One region of the Mycobacteroides franklinii genome, then DNA from elsewhere that is predicted to be linked to it. Evidence: predicted binding sites of a transcription regulator. Region 1 holds the regulator's gene; the other holds the start of a gene.
The links. Region 1 encodes LexA, which represses DNA repair genes until DNA is damaged. Its sites were predicted from a motif close to CGAACANNTGTTCG; they were not measured.

Region 1 (9,092 bases):
GGTGCCGATACCGTCATCTGCGACGGCGAGCTGAGCCCGGCGCAGCTGGTGGCGCTGGAGAAGGCGGTGAAGGTCAAGGTCATCGACCGGACCGCGTTGATCCTGGACATCTTCGCCCAACACGCCACCAGCCGCGAGGGCAAGGCTCAGGTGGCGTTGGCGCAGATGGAGTACATGCTGCCCCGGCTGCGCGGCTGGGGTGAATCGATGTCCCGGCAGGCGGGCGGACGGGCAGGTGGGGCCGGCGGCGGTGTGGGTACCCGCGGCCCCGGTGAGACGAAGATCGAGACCGACCGGCGCCGGATTCGCGAGCGAATGTCGAAGCTGCGGCGCGAGATCCGCGAGATGAAGACGGTGCGTGACACCAAGCGCAGCCGCCGGCTGGAAAGCGACACCCCGTCGGTCGCGATCGTCGGGTACACCAACGCCGGAAAGTCGAGCCTGCTGAACGCGATCACCGGAGCCGGGGTGCTGGTGCAGGACGCGCTTTTCGCCACCCTGGAGCCGACGACGCGACGCGGAACCTTCGACGACGGGCGCGAATTCGTCATCACGGACACTGTTGGCTTTGTGCGACACCTGCCCACCCAGCTGGTGGAGGCGTTCCGGTCGACCTTGGAAGAGGTGGCCGACGCGGACCTGCTGGTGCACGTGGTGGACGGCGCCGATCTGGCGCCGCTGGCACAGATCGAGGCGGTACGCGCGGTGATCGGCGAGGTTGTCGCGGACCACGATGCCTCGGCGGCGCCGGAGCTGTTGGTGATCAATAAGATCGACGCGGCGGGCGATCTGGCGTTGGCGCAGCTGCGTCGCGCGTTGCCCAAGGCGTTGTTCGTGTCGGCGCACACCGGAGACGGTGTCGCCGCGCTGCGTGAGGCCATCGCCGATGCGGTGCCGCGCGGAGATGTGCCCGTCGATGTGGTGATCCCGTACGAGCGTGGCGATTTGGTGGCCCGAATTCATACCGAGGGCCAAGTGCAATCCACCGAGCACCTGGCGGATGGCACACGGGTCGTTGGCCGGGTGCCGCACGCGCTGGCGGCTGTCCTCCTGGGCCGTTAGTAAGGGCTTTGGTCGCGCGGGACGAACCGCGGCGGGACGTGTGCCCGCACCGGCGGCGGCGTTCCCTCGAAGCGCTCGATTTGCACCAGCACGTGTTGGCCGGTGCAGCCCTGCGCCAACGACGAGGTTCCCGAGTCATCGGTCAGCACATTCGGATTGCCATGCGCGCAGGGCGAATCCGGGTCGGCGGGATCGATGGGGTCGAACCAGGCCCCCGTGGACAATTGCACGACCCGGGGACGTAGGCCCTCGTCGAGAACCGCCCCGGCCAGACAAGTGCCACGGTCGTTGAATACCCGCACCACGTCACCGTCGGCGATACCGCGTGTGGCGGCGTCGTCCGGGTGGATACGTAAGGGTTCGCGTCCCTGGACCTTCGATCCCTGGCTGGTGCGGCCGAAGTCGAGCTGGCTGTGCAGCCGGGTACGCGGCTGGTTGGCGATCAGATGCAGCGGAAAGTGTTCGGCCCGTTTTCCCTTGAGCCATTCGGTGGGCTCATACCAGCGGGGGTGTCCGCCGCAGTCGGCGTATCCGAACCCGTCGATAGTCTCCGAGAAGATCTCGATACGTCCGCTGGGGGTATGTAGTGGGTGCGCGTCGGGGTTCTCGCGGAAGTCCGACAGCAGGGTCAAACCGGGATCGGTCGGCAACTCCAGGGAGCCGCTGTCCCAGAATTCGTCGAAGGACGGCACCGGGAAATTCAGGGCGGCAGCCCATTCGGCGTAGATGTGGCGCAACCACTCGGAGGCGGTGCGCCCTTCGGTGAACTGCGCGCCGAACCCGAGCCGGTCGGCCAGCGCCGAGAACGTCGTGTAATCGTCCTGGGAGTTGGCATACGGCGGTGCCACAGCTTTCATCGCCACCAGCAACGGATCATTGCGGCTGCCGGAGAAGTCGTCACGCTCCAGGCTGGTGGTGGACGGCACCACGATGTCGGCGTGTTTGGCCATCGCCGTCCACACCGGATCGTGCACCACCACGGTGTCGACGCGGGCCAGCGCACGGCGCAGCCTGGGTAGATTCTGGTGGTGGTGGAAGGGATTTCCGCCCGCCCAGTACACACATCTGATATCCGGCAAGGTCAGTGTTTGGCCGTTGTATGCCAACGTCTCGCCGGGTCGCAGCAGTAGCTCGCTGATGGCCGCCACCGGGATGAACGTCTCGACGGGGTTGGGTCCCTGCGGGAAGGTCGGCAGCGGGCAACTCACCGGGGCCAGCCCGGGCTCGTTCATCGACCCGTAGCCATGTCCGAAACCGCCTCCGGGGATGCCGATCTGACCGAGCATCGCGGCCAAGGTGAGTCCCATCCATGGCGCCTGCTCGCCGTGGCGTACCCGTTGCAGCGACCAGCTGACGGTCACCAGGGTGCGCCCGGCCGCCATGCGGCGCGCCAAGCTGCGCAGCCCGCCGGCGTCCAGACCGCTGAGGTTCTGCGCCCATTCCGGGCTCTTGGGCACGCCATCGTCGGTGCCCAGTAGGTAGCGCTCGAATCGTTCGTGACCGGTGCAATAGGTGCGCAAGAAGGTCAAGTCCGCCAGGCCCTCGGTGGCGAGCACGTGTGCCAGCGCGAGCATGACCGCGACATCGGTTCCGGGAACTGGTGCGTGCCATTCGCATTCGCCGTCGATATCGTCGCGCAGTGGACTGAACGAGACGATGCGTCCACCACGGCCGCGGAACCGGTTGAGGGCATCGCGCGCGGGGTGGGCGGTGGTTCCGCCGTGGTTGACGCCCGTGTTCTTCAGGGCGATTCCGCCGAATGACACCAGCAGATCGGTGTTCTCGACGATGACATCCCAGGACGTTGACCTCTTGAACAGTCCGTCATGGGTTCCGATCACGTGCGGCATGATGACGCCGGTCGCACCGAGGCTGTACGAGTGACGGGAAAAGGTGTACCCACCAAGGAGTTTCAGGAATCGATGAACCTGGCTCTGCGCGTGGTGAAAGCGCCCCGCGCTGGCCCAGCCGTACGATCCGCCGTAGATGGCCTCGTTGCCGTGGGTGTCGACGATGCGCCGTAGCTCAGCGGCCAGCAGTTCGGTGAGCTCATCCCAAGACACCTCCACGTACTCGTCGGAACCGCGCGCCGCGCTGGGGCCGGGACCGTCGCGTAACCAGCCGCGGCGGACCGACGGCGCCGTCACCCGAGCCCGGTGCCGGATCGAGCCGGGGATGTTGTGCAGCAGCGGGGAAGGGTCGGTGTCTGTGTCCAAGGGGGTGACGCCGATCACTTCGCCGTCACGAACCTCGGGCGTGAATGCCCCCCAGTGGGTATGTGAAAGTGCCGGCCTGGTCACCCTGATCAGCCTAGGCTTTCTGTCCGTCGAAACCAGGTAGGCGAGTACCAACCGACCAGTGGGTTGGTATACATTCTGCCGAGTACGTAAACCCAAACCGGAAGGTGATCATGGCCGGCGCCGTCAAGTTCAAACGCACCATTTTCGAACCCGAGCACGAACTGTTCCGCGAGTCGTTCAAGACCTTCCTGGAACGGCATGCCGAGCCGTACCGGGAGGAGTGGGACGAGAACAAGATCGTCGACCGCTCGCTGTGGGTCGAGGCCGGCAAGCAGGGCTTTTTGGGCACTGACATGCCCGAGGAGTTCGGCGGCGGCGGCCTTGTCGATTTCCGCTACAACGCCATCATCGGCGAAGAGATCACCAAGGCTCGTCAGTCGGGTATCGGTTTCACTTTGCACAACGATGTCGCGGGTCCGTACTTCCGGGATCTGGCCAACGACGAGCAGAAGGCCCGCTGGTTCCCGGGATTCTGTTCCGGCGAGCTGATCTCGGCAATCGCGATGACCGAGCCGGGCACCGGTAGTGACCTGCAGGGCATCAAGACCCGCGCCGTCAAGGACGGCGATCATTACATTCTCAATGGGTCCAAGACCTTCATCACCAACGGCATCAACGCCGATCTGGTCATCGTGGTCGCACAGACCGACCCCGAGAAGGGTGCGCTGGGCTTCAGCCTCATCGTCGTGGAGCGCGGCATGGAGGGCTTTGAGCGCGGCCGCAAGCTCGACAAGATGGGCCTTGACGCACAGGACACCGCCGAGCTGTCCTTCACCGATGTCCGCGTGCCCGCCGCCAACCTGCTGGGTGACGAGGGCCAGGGCTTCATCTACCTGATGCAGAACCTGCCCCAGGAGCGCATGTCGATTGCCGTCGTCGCGGCCGCCGCGATGGAAACCATGCTTGAGGCGACCATCCAGTACACGTCCGAACGTAAGGCGTTTGGCAAGCCCATCAAGAGCTTCCAGAACAGCCGCTTTGTGTTGGCCGAACTCGCCACCGATGCCACGATGATCCGGATCATGGTCGACGAGTTCATCACGCTGCTCAACAAGAAGGAATTGAGTGTTGAGCAGGCAGCGATGGCCAAGTGGTACAGCACCGAGAAGCAGGTCCACCTGATCGACCGCTGCCTGCAGCTGCACGGTGGTTACGGCTTCATGCGTGAGTACCCGGTGGCCCGGGCGTACATGGACTCCCGTATCCAGACGATCTATGGCGGAACCACCGAGATCATGAAGGAGATCATCGGGCGTTCGCTCTAGTCGCCTATGCATATTCGTGACGCCACAGCCGCTGACGCGGCCGCGTGTGCGGCGATCTATGCCCCGTATGTGACCGATACGGCTATTTCGTTTGAGGAGGTGCCGCCGTCGGATGTCGTTCTTGCCGAACGCATCCAGACGGCGGCCCACCGCCACGCCTGGCTGGTCGCCGAGGATGGCGGGGAAATTCTCGGGTATGCCTATGCGGCGCCCTGGAAGGCACGCTCGGCCTACCGATGGGCCTGTGAGGTCAGCGTGTATGTCGATGGTGCGCGACGCCAGCGCGGCGCGGGCCGCCAGCTGTACACGGCATTGCTTGACCGGCTTCGCGATCTTGGTTACCGCACGGTGCTGGCGGGTGTCGTAGTGCCCAACGCTGCGAGCGAAAAGCTGCACCTGGCAATGGGATTCGAGCAGGTCGCGCTCTACCGCAGGATTGGCTACAAGCTGGGCAGCTGGCAGGACGTTGCGTATTTCCAGCTATTTCTGCCGCCCTCGGACGGTCATGCGGATGATGATTCCGCGCCCGGGCCACCGCCCGGACAGGCCTAGATCTTCCGGATAACGGTGACAACCTTGCCGAGGATGGCGGCGTCGTTACCGGGAATCGGTTCGAACAGCGGGTTGTGCGGCATCAGCCAGACCTGACCCGCCGTCCGCTTGAATGTCTTGACGGTCGCTTCGCCGTCGATCATCGCCGCCACGATATCGCCGTTGTCGGCGACGTTCTGCTGGCGAACCACCACCCAGTCGCCATCGCAGATCGCCGCGTCGACCATCGACTCACCGACGACCTTGAGCAGGAACAACGAGCCCTCGCCGACGAGCTCACGGGGGAGTGGGAACACATCCTCGACGGCCTCCTCGGCCAGGATGGGACCACCGGCCGCGATACGCCCCAGCACGGGCACGAATGTCGGTTCCGGCAGGTCGCCCGAGCCGATGACGTCGGTGGTGACCGATGCGCCGCGGGTTTCCTCGAGTCCTCGAACATCAACGGCGCGCGGACGATTGGGATCGCGCCGCAGGAATCCCTTCTGTTCGAGGGTGCGTAGCTGATGGGCGACCGATGAGGTGGAGGTGAGCCCGACGGCGTCTCCGATTTCGCGGATGCTCGGGGGGTAGCCCCGTTCATTCACCGATGCGCGGATGACCTCCAGGATGGTCCGCTGGCGCTCGGTCAGTGAACCGGTGGCGGGTCCCTTGCTGGGTGTATCGCTCATGGGCCCGAATCTAGACCTGTCGACGACATTTATCAAACATGTGTTCGATGCGTGTCGTGCATCCTGCCTGGCAGGTCGGCTGAGCGGCGCATCTGCACTGGTCAGAGGCGCTTGTCGGTGGTGAATGCTACAAATCGATCACATGTTCGGATATCGAACACATGATCGAGTACATTCGAACATAAGAGCGAACGGGCAAACCGATCGACAGGACAGGAAGGCATTGCAGATGAGCACAAACGTTCTCGCCACGCCACGTAGTTCTCACGTCCGCGCGAACACGACGCGCGAATGCGCGCCACAAGTACGGGCGTACAGCGCGGAATATCCGCGGACTCAGCGTCGGGCACTGCCGGTGCGCACGGTCGCTTACCGCCGGCCCGCCGGGCGGCCGGTCGCGTACCGGGGTACCGGTATCCGCGTCTCGGCCGCAGTTCATGGTCGCCGCCCCGTGAGCCTGAAAGCCACCCTTGTCGTCGCGGTGGGCGCTGCGGTCGCGACGATGTGGCTGTTGATGCTCGGCCAGGTCAGCGCCGCAGGAGTCGGTGGAGCGGGTGTGCCGGATCGTGTGGCGGTCGTTCAGGTCGCGCCTGGAGAGACCCTGGCTGACGTGGCCTCGCGTGTTGCGCCGGAGGCGCCGCGCTCAGCGGTGGTTTCCAAGATTCGTGAACTCAATGAACTCGACTCGGCGACAGTGCAAGCCGGTCAGACGCTGGTTTCTCCGGTCGGCTGATCGGCGCACGGACGTGACCTTCGGGCGTGCGGGAGCACGGGTATCCTCGACACCGGTCTGGGCGCGCTGCGCGGTGCGTCAGCCCGCCCGGGCCAACGACATGGAGTTCAGAACCGGCGAAGGAGCAGTAATGCACTGTCCGTTCTGCCGTCATCCTGACTCGCGCGTTGTCGATTCCCGTGAGGCGGACGAGGGCCAGGCGATACGGCGCCGCCGATCGTGCCCGGAGTGTGGCCGTCGTTTCACCACCGTGGAGACCGCTGTGCTGGCCGTGGTGAAGCGCAGTGGCGTCACCGAGCCGTTCAGTCGCGACAAGGTCATCAAGGGTGTGCGCCGGGCCTGCCAGGGCCGCGATGTCGACGACGATGCGCTGAATCTGCTGGCCCAGCAGGTTGAGGACGCCGTCCGGGCTGCCGGATCCCCGGAAATCCCTAGCAATGAGGTGGGCCTGGCGATACTCGGCCCGCTGCGCGACCTGGACGAGGTTGCATACCTGCGTTTCGCCTCGGTGTATCGAGGGTTCAGCTCCGCCGAGGACTTCGAACGTGAAATCGCCGCGCTGAGAGCGCATCGGGACGCGCCGACAGGATCCTGACCTGCCGGCGCGGTGTCGGTTGCGCTAATCCAATGTGAGCGATTGATCGGCGACGACGCGGCCACCGATCGTCACCCAGCCCTCAGGGCTCCACTGCGTGAGAATCTGCGATCCCTTGCCCTGATTGATGATCAGGTCGCGGCTCAACAAATCAGTCATCCGTGCCGCTACGGACCCAGTCGCTTCGTCCTCGCTGACCCCCAGGTCGGATGCGAACACCCGTGATCGCACCAGGCTGGCGTCGCGATCCTGCCACGCCCATACGCAATGCAACAGCTCGTCCGCATAGTCGGCGGGGTCGGCGGCCTCCACATCGGCAGGGGAGTCCGTTTCGTGGAAATCGGTCTCTGGGGCCCAATCGGACCGGGCCTGTATCCACGTGCGGTCGTCGTAGCTCACAGGTAGCACGCCCGCGGGTACCTGCAGGGTGTTGACCGGTGTTCCGCGTTCGCGCAGCCACCATGCGAGCCCCACTGTCGGATGCCCGGCAAAGGGAAGCTCGGCTGCCGGAGTGAAGATCCGTAGATGTGCGGTGTTGGATCCTTCGGCTGGAAGATCGACGAAAACTGTTTCGCTGAAACCTAACCGGGCAGCGATCTGCTGTCGATCCGGCGCCGCTACGTCGGCACCGTTGACGATCCCCAAGGGATTGCCGAAGTTGCCTGTCTCGTCGGTGAATACGCGTACAACCGCGACGTCAACGCTCATTCCTCGACTCTACGTCCCGCATGCGCTACCTGCGACGGTACCCGTGAACAGGGCAAATCTTTGGTGGCGCTTCAGCTCTCGAGGTTATGTGGCGCTGCGCTCGTCGGTGCCCATGGCGTCGAGGACCGCCATGCGGGTGCGTGCGGCCCCGCCGATGGCGTGTTCGGTGACCCCGGTGCGCAACAATCGGCGCAATTCGTCCTCGTTGTATTCACCGGGCTCTGTCGATGCGATGAATTGGCGCACGATGCCGATGAATCGTTCGGGATCGTCATGGAAGGGGAAATGCCCAGATTTGTCGAAGATCTCGAGCGTCGCGCCGGGCATCGCGGCATGGGCGAGATGCCCGTGGCTGACGGGGATAACCAGGTCGTCACTGCCCCAAATCAGCTGCACAGGAACAGATTCGGTCAAATAACATCGGTCCAGCATGGTCACCACCTGGCCGCGCCAGTCCACCACGGCGCGCAGCGTCCGGGTGAACGCGGCCGAGGCCCGGGGTTCGGGTAGGTCGGCCAGAACTCGCAGCACGTCGGGGATGTCGCGAGCCATTCCCGCCCGTCCGAAGGTCGCCCGCGCCACCGCACCGGTCAGCCGGACCATGGGCATTGCCAACGGCAACCTCAACAGTCCCAGCGCATCTCCGATGAACGGCAGTGATGCGCAACGCAATACGATGTTGACGTCCTTGGTCACCCCACCCGGCGCGACCAGGATTAGTCGCTCCACCAGGTGCGGGAACTGGTACGTGAATTGCATCGCGACGCCGCCGCCCAGCGAATGTCCGACGACCGTGACTCTGTCGACGTCCAGGACGGCCAACAGATCCCGCATGCCATTGGCATAGGCCGCAACCGAGTAGTCGGCCCGCGGTTTGTCCGACTGCCCGTGCCCCAGCAGGTCCGGGGCGATCACGGTGAAATGCTCGGCGAGCTTTGCGTGCACGCTGTCCCATGTCGCCGAGTTGTCGCCGATCCCGTGGATGAGCAGCAGCACCGGCCCGGACCCGGCGATCCGGAACGCGCGACGATAGCCATGGATGGTGCGGAACGCCAGCCGCGGCTGCGTCGGTGTGCCGGCGGCGGAATCGGTGTTGTCGCCACCGACCCCGTCGATGCGCTCGGCGTCCGGCACCGGACGCAGCAGCCGCGGGGGAGGGTTCATGTGAAGTATTTTCACCCTTCGCCGCAAATTTGGCGCGGCGAG
Region 2 (9,092 bases), 140 kb from region 1:
TTGCCTATGAAATATTTATGCGATTTACTCACCGTGAGTGGAAACTCGCGAGGCCACAGATGTGGGCCTAGATCCGGCATGACTTGAGATTTCCTTTTCGGCAAGATCCACCATTGAGACCGTGTCGACAGCCCGCTGCGACGCCGCCGCGGTGCGGCCCCCGCCTGCCTGCGGCCTGCCCTGGCGCCTGACCGCGGCACTCCGCCCGCTGATGATGCTCTTAGACATCCAATAGTTAGCTCGCCCGTGTCGCGTGCGGAACGGAAATCAAGTACCGTCCCCAGCATCAGACGGAACTCAAGTTCCGTTGGGCAACGGCGCCACACTCGACCAGCCGTGACAGTTCCCGCGCGTGACCCGCGCGCATATGCCAACACCATTGAACACAAAGGGGTTTGGGATGTTTCGTACTATCCGAAGGATCTGGATGCCGCTCCTGATCGCAGCGGTGGTGGCGATCGGCGGATTCGCGGTCTTCCGGGTTCGTGGGATTTTCGGATCGGAGTCCTTCGGCTCCTCGGCAGATAACAACGCCAAGGACGCTGTCCCCTACAACCCAAAGACTCTCGTATACGAGATATTTGGCCAGCCCGGCGCAATGGCGGATGTGAACTACTTCAACGAGGATGCGCAGCCGACCCGCGTGGACAGCGTGCAACTGCCCTGGGCGTTCAAGATAGTCTCCACGCTGCCGTCATTGAGCGGAAACATTGTCGCGCAGGGCAATGGCGACCAGATCGGATGCCGGATCACCGTCAACGGTGAGGTCAAGATGGAACGAGTTTCCAACGAACACAACGCGTACATCTACTGCCTGGTGAAGTCCGCATGAGGCACGGCAACGGGGACCACGCCGCGCGCCCCCCACGGCTCGCACGGATGATCCGGACCTTGTCGATTCCGATCATCCTCTTCTGGCTGGGCATCGCAATCGTCCTGAACATCGTCACTCCCTCTCTGGACGAGGTAGGCAAGGCGCATTCAGTGTCGATGTCTCCCAAGGACGCCCCGTCGATGATCGCAATGATGCACGCGGGGAAGGTATTCGGAGAGTTCGACTCGGACAGTTCGGTCATGATCGTACTGGAGGGGCAGCAGGAACTGGCCGACGAAGCGCACCGCTTCTACGACGAGATCATCAAGAAGCTTAAGGCCGATCCAACCCACATTCAGCACATCTCCGACTACTGGGGCGACCCGCTGACCGCCTCCGGCGCGCAGAGCGCGGATGGGAAATCCGCCTACGTACAGGTGAATCTCGCCGGCGACCAGGGCACCACCTTGGCGAATGAGTCCGTCGATGCCGTCCGCAAGATCATTGCCGAAACCCCCGGCCCCGCAGGCGTACAGGCCTATGTGACCGGCGGGACCGCCGCAAGCGCCGATACCGGCACGGCGGGCAACAAGAGCATGCAGAAGACGACACTGATCGCGGTCGGTGTTGTCCTGCTCATGCTGCTGCTCGTCTATCGATCGGTGATCACCACCGTCGTGGCGCTGGTGATCGTGGGGCTGGAGCTCACGGCGGGTCAGGGGGTGGTCGCGACACTGGGCAATCTCAATGTGATCGGGTTGTCCACCTACGCCGTCAGCATGGTCACCATGCTCGGCATCGCCGCCGGCACCGACTACGTGATCTTCCTCCTTGGGCGCTATCACGAGGCACGGCATCGAGGGGAAGACCGCGAAAAGGCTTTCTACACGGCATATTCGGGTGTTTCACACGTCATCCTGGGATCCGGGCTCACGATCGTCGGCGCGACGCTATGCCTCAGCTTGACCCGACTGCCGCTTTTCCGGTCGATGGGCGTGCCCTGCGCTCTGGTCATTTTGGTAATTGTCGCGGCCGCCCTGACACTGGCCCCCGCGGTGCTGGCATTGGGCAGCCGTTTCGGTCTGTTCGAACCCAAACGTAAATACGACGAAGGAGGCTGGCGACGCATTGGTGCGGCCGTGGTGCGCTGGCCCGGGCCAATTCTCGTCGTCACCTGCGGAATCGCCTTGGTGGGTCTACTCACCTTGCCGGGGTACACGCCGGGCTACGACGATCGGCAGTACATGCCCGACGACGTCCCCTCGAAGGTCGGGTATGCCGCGGCGGAACGGCATTTCTCGCCGGCCCGGATGAATCCCGAGATGCTCATGATCGAAGCCGATCATGATCTGCGTAATCCGTCAGACATGCTGGTCATCGACAGGATCGCCAAGACCGCATTCCATGCCCGCGGGGTGGGCCGGGTACAGGCGATCACCCGTCCGCTGGGAACACCCATCGAGCACAGCTCAATACCGTTCCAGATAGGTCTGCAGGGGGCCGGTCAGATTCAGAACATGAAGTACATGAAGGACCGCATGGCCGACATGCTGACCATGGCGGACCAAATGGGAACCTTGATCGGCACCATGGAGCGCGTGTACGGCATGATGCGCGAACTCACCGACATCATGCACGACATGACCGGCCAGATGAAGGTGATGCAAGGCAAGATGCACGACATGCGTGACCTGATGGCCACTTTCGACGACTTCTTCAGGCCGATTCGCAACTACTTCTACTGGGAGAAGCACTGCGCCGACATCCCGATCTGCTGGGCGTCCCGAACGGTCTTCGATGCCCTCGACGGTGTCGACGCGATGGTCGAGGACATGGACGGCATGCTGGTGAACATGGACAAAGTCGATGTCCTGATGCCACGCATGCTCGCCGAATTTCCACCCATGATCGCGATCATGAAGTCCATGCACGGCACGCTGCTGACCATGCACAGCACCATGTCCGGGATCATGAACCAGATGGATGAGAGCACCAAGAACTCCACCCTGATAGGCAAGTACTTCGACCAGGCCAAGAACGACGACTCGTTCTATCTGCCACCAGAGGTGTTCGACAACCCCGACTTCAAGCGTGGTCTGAAGATGTTCCTCTCCCCGGACGGGAAGGCCGTCCGGATGACCGTCTCGCATCAGGGCAACCCCGCCTCGGTAGAGGGAATCGCGACCGTCGGCAATATCAAAGAGGCAGTGGCGGATTCGATCAAAGGCACACCGCTGGAGAACGCCAAGATCTTTCTGGGCGGCACCGCCGCGACAAACAGAGATCTACAGGAAGGGGCAAAGTACGACCTCATCCTCGCGGGCATCGCGTCCCTCTGCCTGATCTTCATCATCATGCTGCTGGTCACCGGCAGTGTCGTCGCGGCACTTGTCATCGTCGGTACCGTCGCGGTGTCGCTCGGCGCGTCCGTCGGTGTCTCGGTATTGATTTGGCAGGACCTATTGGGCATGGACCTGCATTGGTTCGTGGTCCCGCTATCGGTGATCATCCTGCTGGCCGTGGGCTCGGACTACAACCTGCTGCTCATCGCCCGCTTCAAAGAAGAACTCCACGGTGGACTCAAGACCGGCTTCATCCGGGCCATGGGCGGCAGCGGCAAGGTGGTCACCAACGCCGGCCTGGTGTTCGCATTCACCATGTGCGCCATGGTCGTCAGCGATCTGCGCATCGTCGGGCAGCTCGGCACCACGATCGGGCTGGGTCTGCTCTTCGACACCCTGATCGTGCGGTCGTTCATGATGCCGTCCATCGCCGCCCTACTGGGCCGTTGGTTCTGGTGGCCGCTGCAAATCCGCACGCACGGAACGGCGCGGGTTCGATGACGAAAAACTCGGCGATTCAACGACAACGGACATCCGGGCGTCTCAACAGATCACTGGACGTCGCAATCCTGGAGGCCGCGTTTGTCACGCTCGCCGAGCAGGGCTATGACGCGATGAGCATGGATGAAATCGCCACGCGCGCCGGCGTGGGTAAGGCCGCGATCTATCGCCGCTGGTCCTCCAAGGCGGCGCTCACCGCAGACGCTATCTTGCATGGGCGACCCTCCCTGGGGAAGCTCGATGAGGTACCGGACACCGGGAGCCTGCGCAGTGACTTGCATTCTCTGTACGAGGCAAGGGATTTCAACGACGACCACATCCTCACGGGCAACCTGCTTGCCGGGATCATCGCCGAAGCCGTCAACGAACCGACCCTGGCCGCCGCCCTCGACGATCTGTTGGTTTCCCAATCCCAGAAACGGATGGAGCTCGTGTTCGCGCGTGCGGTCGAACGCGGCGAGATAGCGCAGGGTCGCGACTTGTCGCTCGTCTACGACATTCCGTTGGGCCTGAGCCTGACCGCGGCCCTCAAAAGGACCGTCATCGACGAGAGATACATGCGCCGTATGGTCGACGAGGTGATCCTCCCCCTGGTGCAGGCTCCCATCCCCCCTACGTGATACTCCCCCGCCGTGTCACGGGACCGCGGCGGGGTCCGCCGGCTTACTAGTCGCCAAATCCACCGCTTGCCTTGACACCACCGGAAGCACCGGCGCCCCCCATTCCGCCGGACATCCGCGGTCCACGCGCACCGGACATCGACGGCGGCAGCCGGTTCCCGCGCGACACATTCAATGCGGGCAACTGCCCCGGTGCGACCACCGGACCGTAGGGAGCCGGACCGGGCGGTGGCAACTCTGCCGACGCCGGTGCGGCGAGCCCGGCGGTGAGCCCCGTCAAAACCACCGCCACAGACAGCACCCGAATCATCGAGCGACTCCCTCGCCCGTTCCATGCGGGTCCTCCAACTGCCCGCCGGTCATTCCACCGCTGATGCGATGGGTGTATCCCGCCTCGAGCCCGGCCGTAACCTGCGCGCCCCGGCCCGGGCGAGGCAACAGTCCAAAGGCCGGCTGCGACGGCGTGGCCGCATGGTTGTTCGGCGCCCCGCCCGGGACCGCTACCGGCACCGCGGGCATCGGGTTTATCGGTACCGGTTCAGCCGCTGCGACCGCCGCAGGTGCCTGCCATGTCCCGAGGACCAAAAGAATTGCTACACAGTATGTTCGCATTGTCAGATCCTGATCGGATCGCCATAGATCGCGAACTCGGTGTGACCGGTCTCGGTAGATACACGCAAGGAGGCAAAGGACCGGACGGTGACATCGCCTCCGCACGCGTCGGCTTTCAGATGGACGTTGTCCAGATCCAAGGCTCCGGTGTTGCCCCGCGACAACACCATATTGCCCAGCGGCAAGTTGACGATGACGCCCGGTTGCAACACGGTTTGTACAAAGCCGCTGACTCCGGCGCTACCCCCGACGCCCACCGTTTGCAGGGGAAGCACACCAAGGTTCACCGACGGCGCGACGCCGGCGGATCCGCCGATCTGCAACCCTGAGGACACATCGGACTGACAGCCAAGTTGGTAGCCGATGAGAAAGAGGCTATCGGTGATGGGGTTGGTGCCACCGGTCGCGGTTGCGGTACCCGAGAGCGTGACGAAGGCCTCCCTGGAGTTGGTGGCCGCCGCCAGATTGGGCACCGAATTCACACGTTCGTTGTCCAACCGGATCTCCAGACGCCATCCGTCCCGCGTGGTCCTCGAATACAACTGCGACGCCATGTCGACGGGCTCCGCGATGGCGTTGACCGCTTCCGTCAAGCCAAATACGGCCACCAGAAGACCTGTGGCGATGAGGCGGGCAATCATGAGATCCACCACTGCGCCCGCGAGCCGGGTGCCGCTAGGGATGGGAGAGACAGCGCATCGCGGCGCACGTTCATCAACAACAAAAATTTATAGATACAGGCAGAGATCACCACAAGAAACGGTCCAATCAACGGATATGGAGCCGGCCAGGCGCACGGAAAAGACGCCCTGCACGGCTAGTGAGGGTTTGCAGATGCACACGACGGCAGCGATGACCGTCCGGCAACCCTCAGCGCCGATTGATTCGTAAGTGCAGAAGCCTTTGTCGCCCAAAATTTTCCGGGCCTCGTGAAATCACCGCGCCACGTCGCGACATCAACACAATCAGCAGCGCAGCGCCGCCAAGAGAAATGATCGATACGGCATGAGGCAGCCAGACCGGCTCACCAACCAGCCCGAGGCGAAGACGAGTGGCTGCCACGCCGTGCTGCACCAGTTCCCAGTGATGGGCCTCAACGGTGTCATATAAGGACACCGGGGCGGTAGCGTCCGCCAAATGCGAACTCTCGCCCGGCAATAGGCACGCGCCCCCGACCAACAAACACAAAATCGCCAGCACGGCTGCGGAATACAGCTGGTACTTAGGTACCCCGCGACCAGACATACCGACGATGGTACCAGGAAGATTTTCGGAACTACGGGGCTAGATACATTTCGTTCTCGAAATACCTTCTGTCACAGCGGTTTCTAGCGTAACAATGTCAGCGGTTTTGTCGGTGACTGTCCTTACGATGCACGTATGAGTTCGATCGAGGTGTTGGAGGCGGCGGTTGATGTCTTCTGCGCTGACACTTTGGATGGACTCTCGAACGCTGAGCTGCTGGCGGTGTTGGCGCGGGTGGAGGTGGCCCAACGGCGGCTCACCTCTGCCTCACACGCCGGGATTGCGCAGTTGGTGCGGCAGGCGTCCCCAGTGGAGTTGGGTGGGACGTCGCATGCGGATGTGTTGTCCCGGCGCCTACATATCAGTAAGGGTGCGGCGCGGCGCCGGATCGCCGATGCGCAGCAGTTGGCGCCGCGGCGGGCGTTGACCGGTGAGGTGTTGGCGCCGCAGCTGCCGAATGTGGCTGCGGCCCTTGAGCGCGGCGATATTGGTGAGGAGCATGTGCGGATCGTTCGGCAGTTCTTTGACCGGTTGCCGGTGGTGGTGGATGCCCCGACCCGGGAGGCGGCCGAACAACAACTTGCCGCGATGGCGTGCCAGTTTCGGCCCGAACAGCTGCGTACCGGTGCCGAACGGATGATGGCGTTGTTGAATCCGGACGGGGAATTCTGCGAGGCGGATCGGGCGCGGCGCCGCGGGGTCAGCATCGGACACCAAGGCTTCGACGGCATGTCCCCGATTTCGGGTTTGTTGGATCCGGAGACGCGGGCCTATCTGGATGCGGTGTTTACGAAACTGGCCGCCCCCGGCATGTGCAACCCGACTGACCAATCCCCACAAGTGGATGGGGAGCCGTCACCGGAAGCTGCCGATCACGACACCCGCACCCCGGCGCAACGCAACCACGACGCACTGCGCGCGTGCCTGCGATCCACCTTGGCGTCCGGGGAATTGGGTTCGCATCATGGCCTACCGGTCACCGTCATCGTCACCACCACCTTGCGAGAGTTGGAATCAGCAGCCCGGATCGCCACTGCCGGCGCCGACACCCGCCTGCCTATGCCGGACCTGATCCGCATGGCATCGCACGCTCACCACTACTTGAGCATCTTCGATGACGACGGGCGCCCCCTGTATTTGGGACGTGCCAAGCGGATCGCCTCACCGAATCAGCGGATCGTGTTACACGCCCACGACCGTGGCTGCACCCACCCCGGCTGCAGCGTGCCCGGATATCTCTGCGAGGTCCACCACCTCACCGAATGGGCCGAGGACGGACCCACCGACATCGACAACCTCACCTTCGCCTGCGCACCACACCACCGCCTGCTCAACCACGGCTGGAACACCCGAAAACGCACCGACGGCACCACCGAATGGATACCCCCACCACAACGCGATATTGACGACCTACGCACCATGAATCTGGAACTCCCCACACCTCAACCGGATTGAGGCGTTGCGTCAGCTCAGAGCCGCGCTCTATTCCCTACCTAGCCGCCTGAGCCACGAAACGTGCCACCGCACCGGGGTGCGCCGCGGGATGGGTATGCAGGTAGGACGCGTGTATCCGCCCGTTCCGCGCCACAATGCCCTCGCGACGGATGCCGTCGACAGCGCTCCAGGCCCAGGCGGGCTGCCGCACTCCGCCACGGTAGTCGACCGTGGTGCGGTGAAATTCGTGACCGCTCAGTCGCTCCCCCTCCGTGAACAGCACTGAGCCGGTCACCGCCACCGCATCGCGGTAGCCGAGCGTGAGCGAGTCCGTGAAGCGCGCCTGCGCGTCCAATACCCCGCACATCGGTGCACCATCGAGGTCTGCGCACAGGTAGGTGAGCCCGGCACACTCCGCATGTATCGGTCCCAACATGTCACGAACCTGTTGACGCAGTGGCTCATTGGATGACAAGTCAGCGGCGAATTGTTCTGGGAATCCGCCGGGTAGCACCAGGGCCGCCGTATCGGCCGGCAGCGAATCCGAACGTGGATCGAATTCGGCAACCACCGCTCCCGCGGCGGCCAAGAGTTCGCGATGCTCGGCGTATCCGAAGGTGAACGCCTGACCCGCGGCCAATGCCACCACCGGCTCCCCCGCCACCGCAGTGCCCATCACATCCGCCGGGTTCCATACGGCTGCCGTCACATCACTGCGGGCAGCGGCGACAATCGCGGATACATCCACGTGTGCGGCGACAAGCTCTGTCATGGCGGCTATCGCATCGAGTGCGGCCTGGCCGTGCTCGACTGCCGTCACCAGTCCCAGATGCCTTGAAGGAACAGATAATTCTTCGGTACGAGGCAGCGCTCCGAACACGCAGAGCCCAGCACGATCCGCCGCCGCGGTGAGAATCTCGCGGTGTCGTTCCGACCCGACCCGATTCAGGATCACACCGGCGATCCTGATCCCAGCCTCGGCGGCGTGCACCACAAAGCCGTGTAACAGCGCGGACAGGCTCTGGCTGTACCCCTTCGCGTCCACCACCAACACGACCGGTGCCCCGAGCAGGGCCGCAACCTCGGCGGTGGACCCCTTTGCGTCGCTGACCCGCCCGTCGAAAAGCCCCATAACCCCTTCGATGACAGCGATATCGGTGCCGCGGCTACCGTGGCCGAATAGCGGCCCGATCAGGTCGCTGTGCACCAGCACGCTGTCGAGATTGCGACCAGGTCTGCCAGTCGCCAGGGTGTGGTATCCGGGATCGATATAGTCCGGGCCCACCTTGAACGGCGCCACCCGATGGCCGGCACGCCGCAGTGCGCCCATCAAACCCGTTGCCACCGTGGTCTTTCCGCTCCCGGATGCGGGTGCGGCAATGACCACAGCGGGAACGCTAGCGGACACCACGCTCAACGGACTACCACGCCATCACCATTCGATACCGCGCTGGCCCTTGCGGCCCTGGTCCATCGGATGTTTGACCTTCGTCATCTCGGTCGCCAGATCGGCGGCATCCAGAA

Region 2: the regulator LexA is predicted to act here: its motif matches at 6,069-6,082, upstream of BKG76_RS23785 (HNH endonuclease signature motif containing protein).

What each region holds. Positions count from the first base shown of each region.
Region 1 is NZ_MLIK01000027.1:1,363-10,454, reverse strand. Features, by position in the region: gene hflX (GTPase HflX) at 1-1,062, shown strand, start outside; gene BKG76_RS23105 (molybdopterin-dependent oxidoreductase) at 1,059-3,362, opposite strand; gene BKG76_RS23100 (acyl-CoA dehydrogenase family protein) at 3,473-4,627, shown strand; gene BKG76_RS23095 (GNAT family N-acetyltransferase) at 4,634-5,179, shown strand; gene lexA (transcriptional repressor LexA) at 5,176-5,850, opposite strand; gene BKG76_RS23085 (LysM peptidoglycan-binding domain-containing protein) at 6,080-6,583, shown strand; gene nrdR (transcriptional regulator NrdR) at 6,714-7,178, shown strand; gene BKG76_RS23075 (PhzF family phenazine biosynthesis protein) at 7,203-7,886, opposite strand; gene BKG76_RS23070 (alpha/beta fold hydrolase) at 7,971-9,050, opposite strand.
Region 2 is NZ_MLIK01000027.1:139,124-148,215, forward strand. Features, by position in the region: gene BKG76_RS23755 (MmpS family protein) at 401-832, shown strand; gene BKG76_RS23760 (MMPL/RND family transporter) at 829-3,657, shown strand; gene BKG76_RS23765 (TetR/AcrR family transcriptional regulator) at 3,654-4,277, shown strand; gene BKG76_RS23770 (hypothetical protein) at 4,324-4,587, opposite strand; gene BKG76_RS23775 (hypothetical protein) at 4,584-4,889, opposite strand; gene BKG76_RS23780 (MspA family porin) at 4,892-5,530, opposite strand; gene BKG76_RS24695 (hypothetical protein) at 5,760-6,047, opposite strand; gene BKG76_RS23785 (HNH endonuclease signature motif containing protein) at 6,270-7,589, shown strand; gene BKG76_RS23790 (cobyrinate a,c-diamide synthase) at 7,624-8,955, opposite strand; gene cobO (cob(I)yrinic acid a,c-diamide adenosyltransferase) at 9,001-9,092, opposite strand, start outside.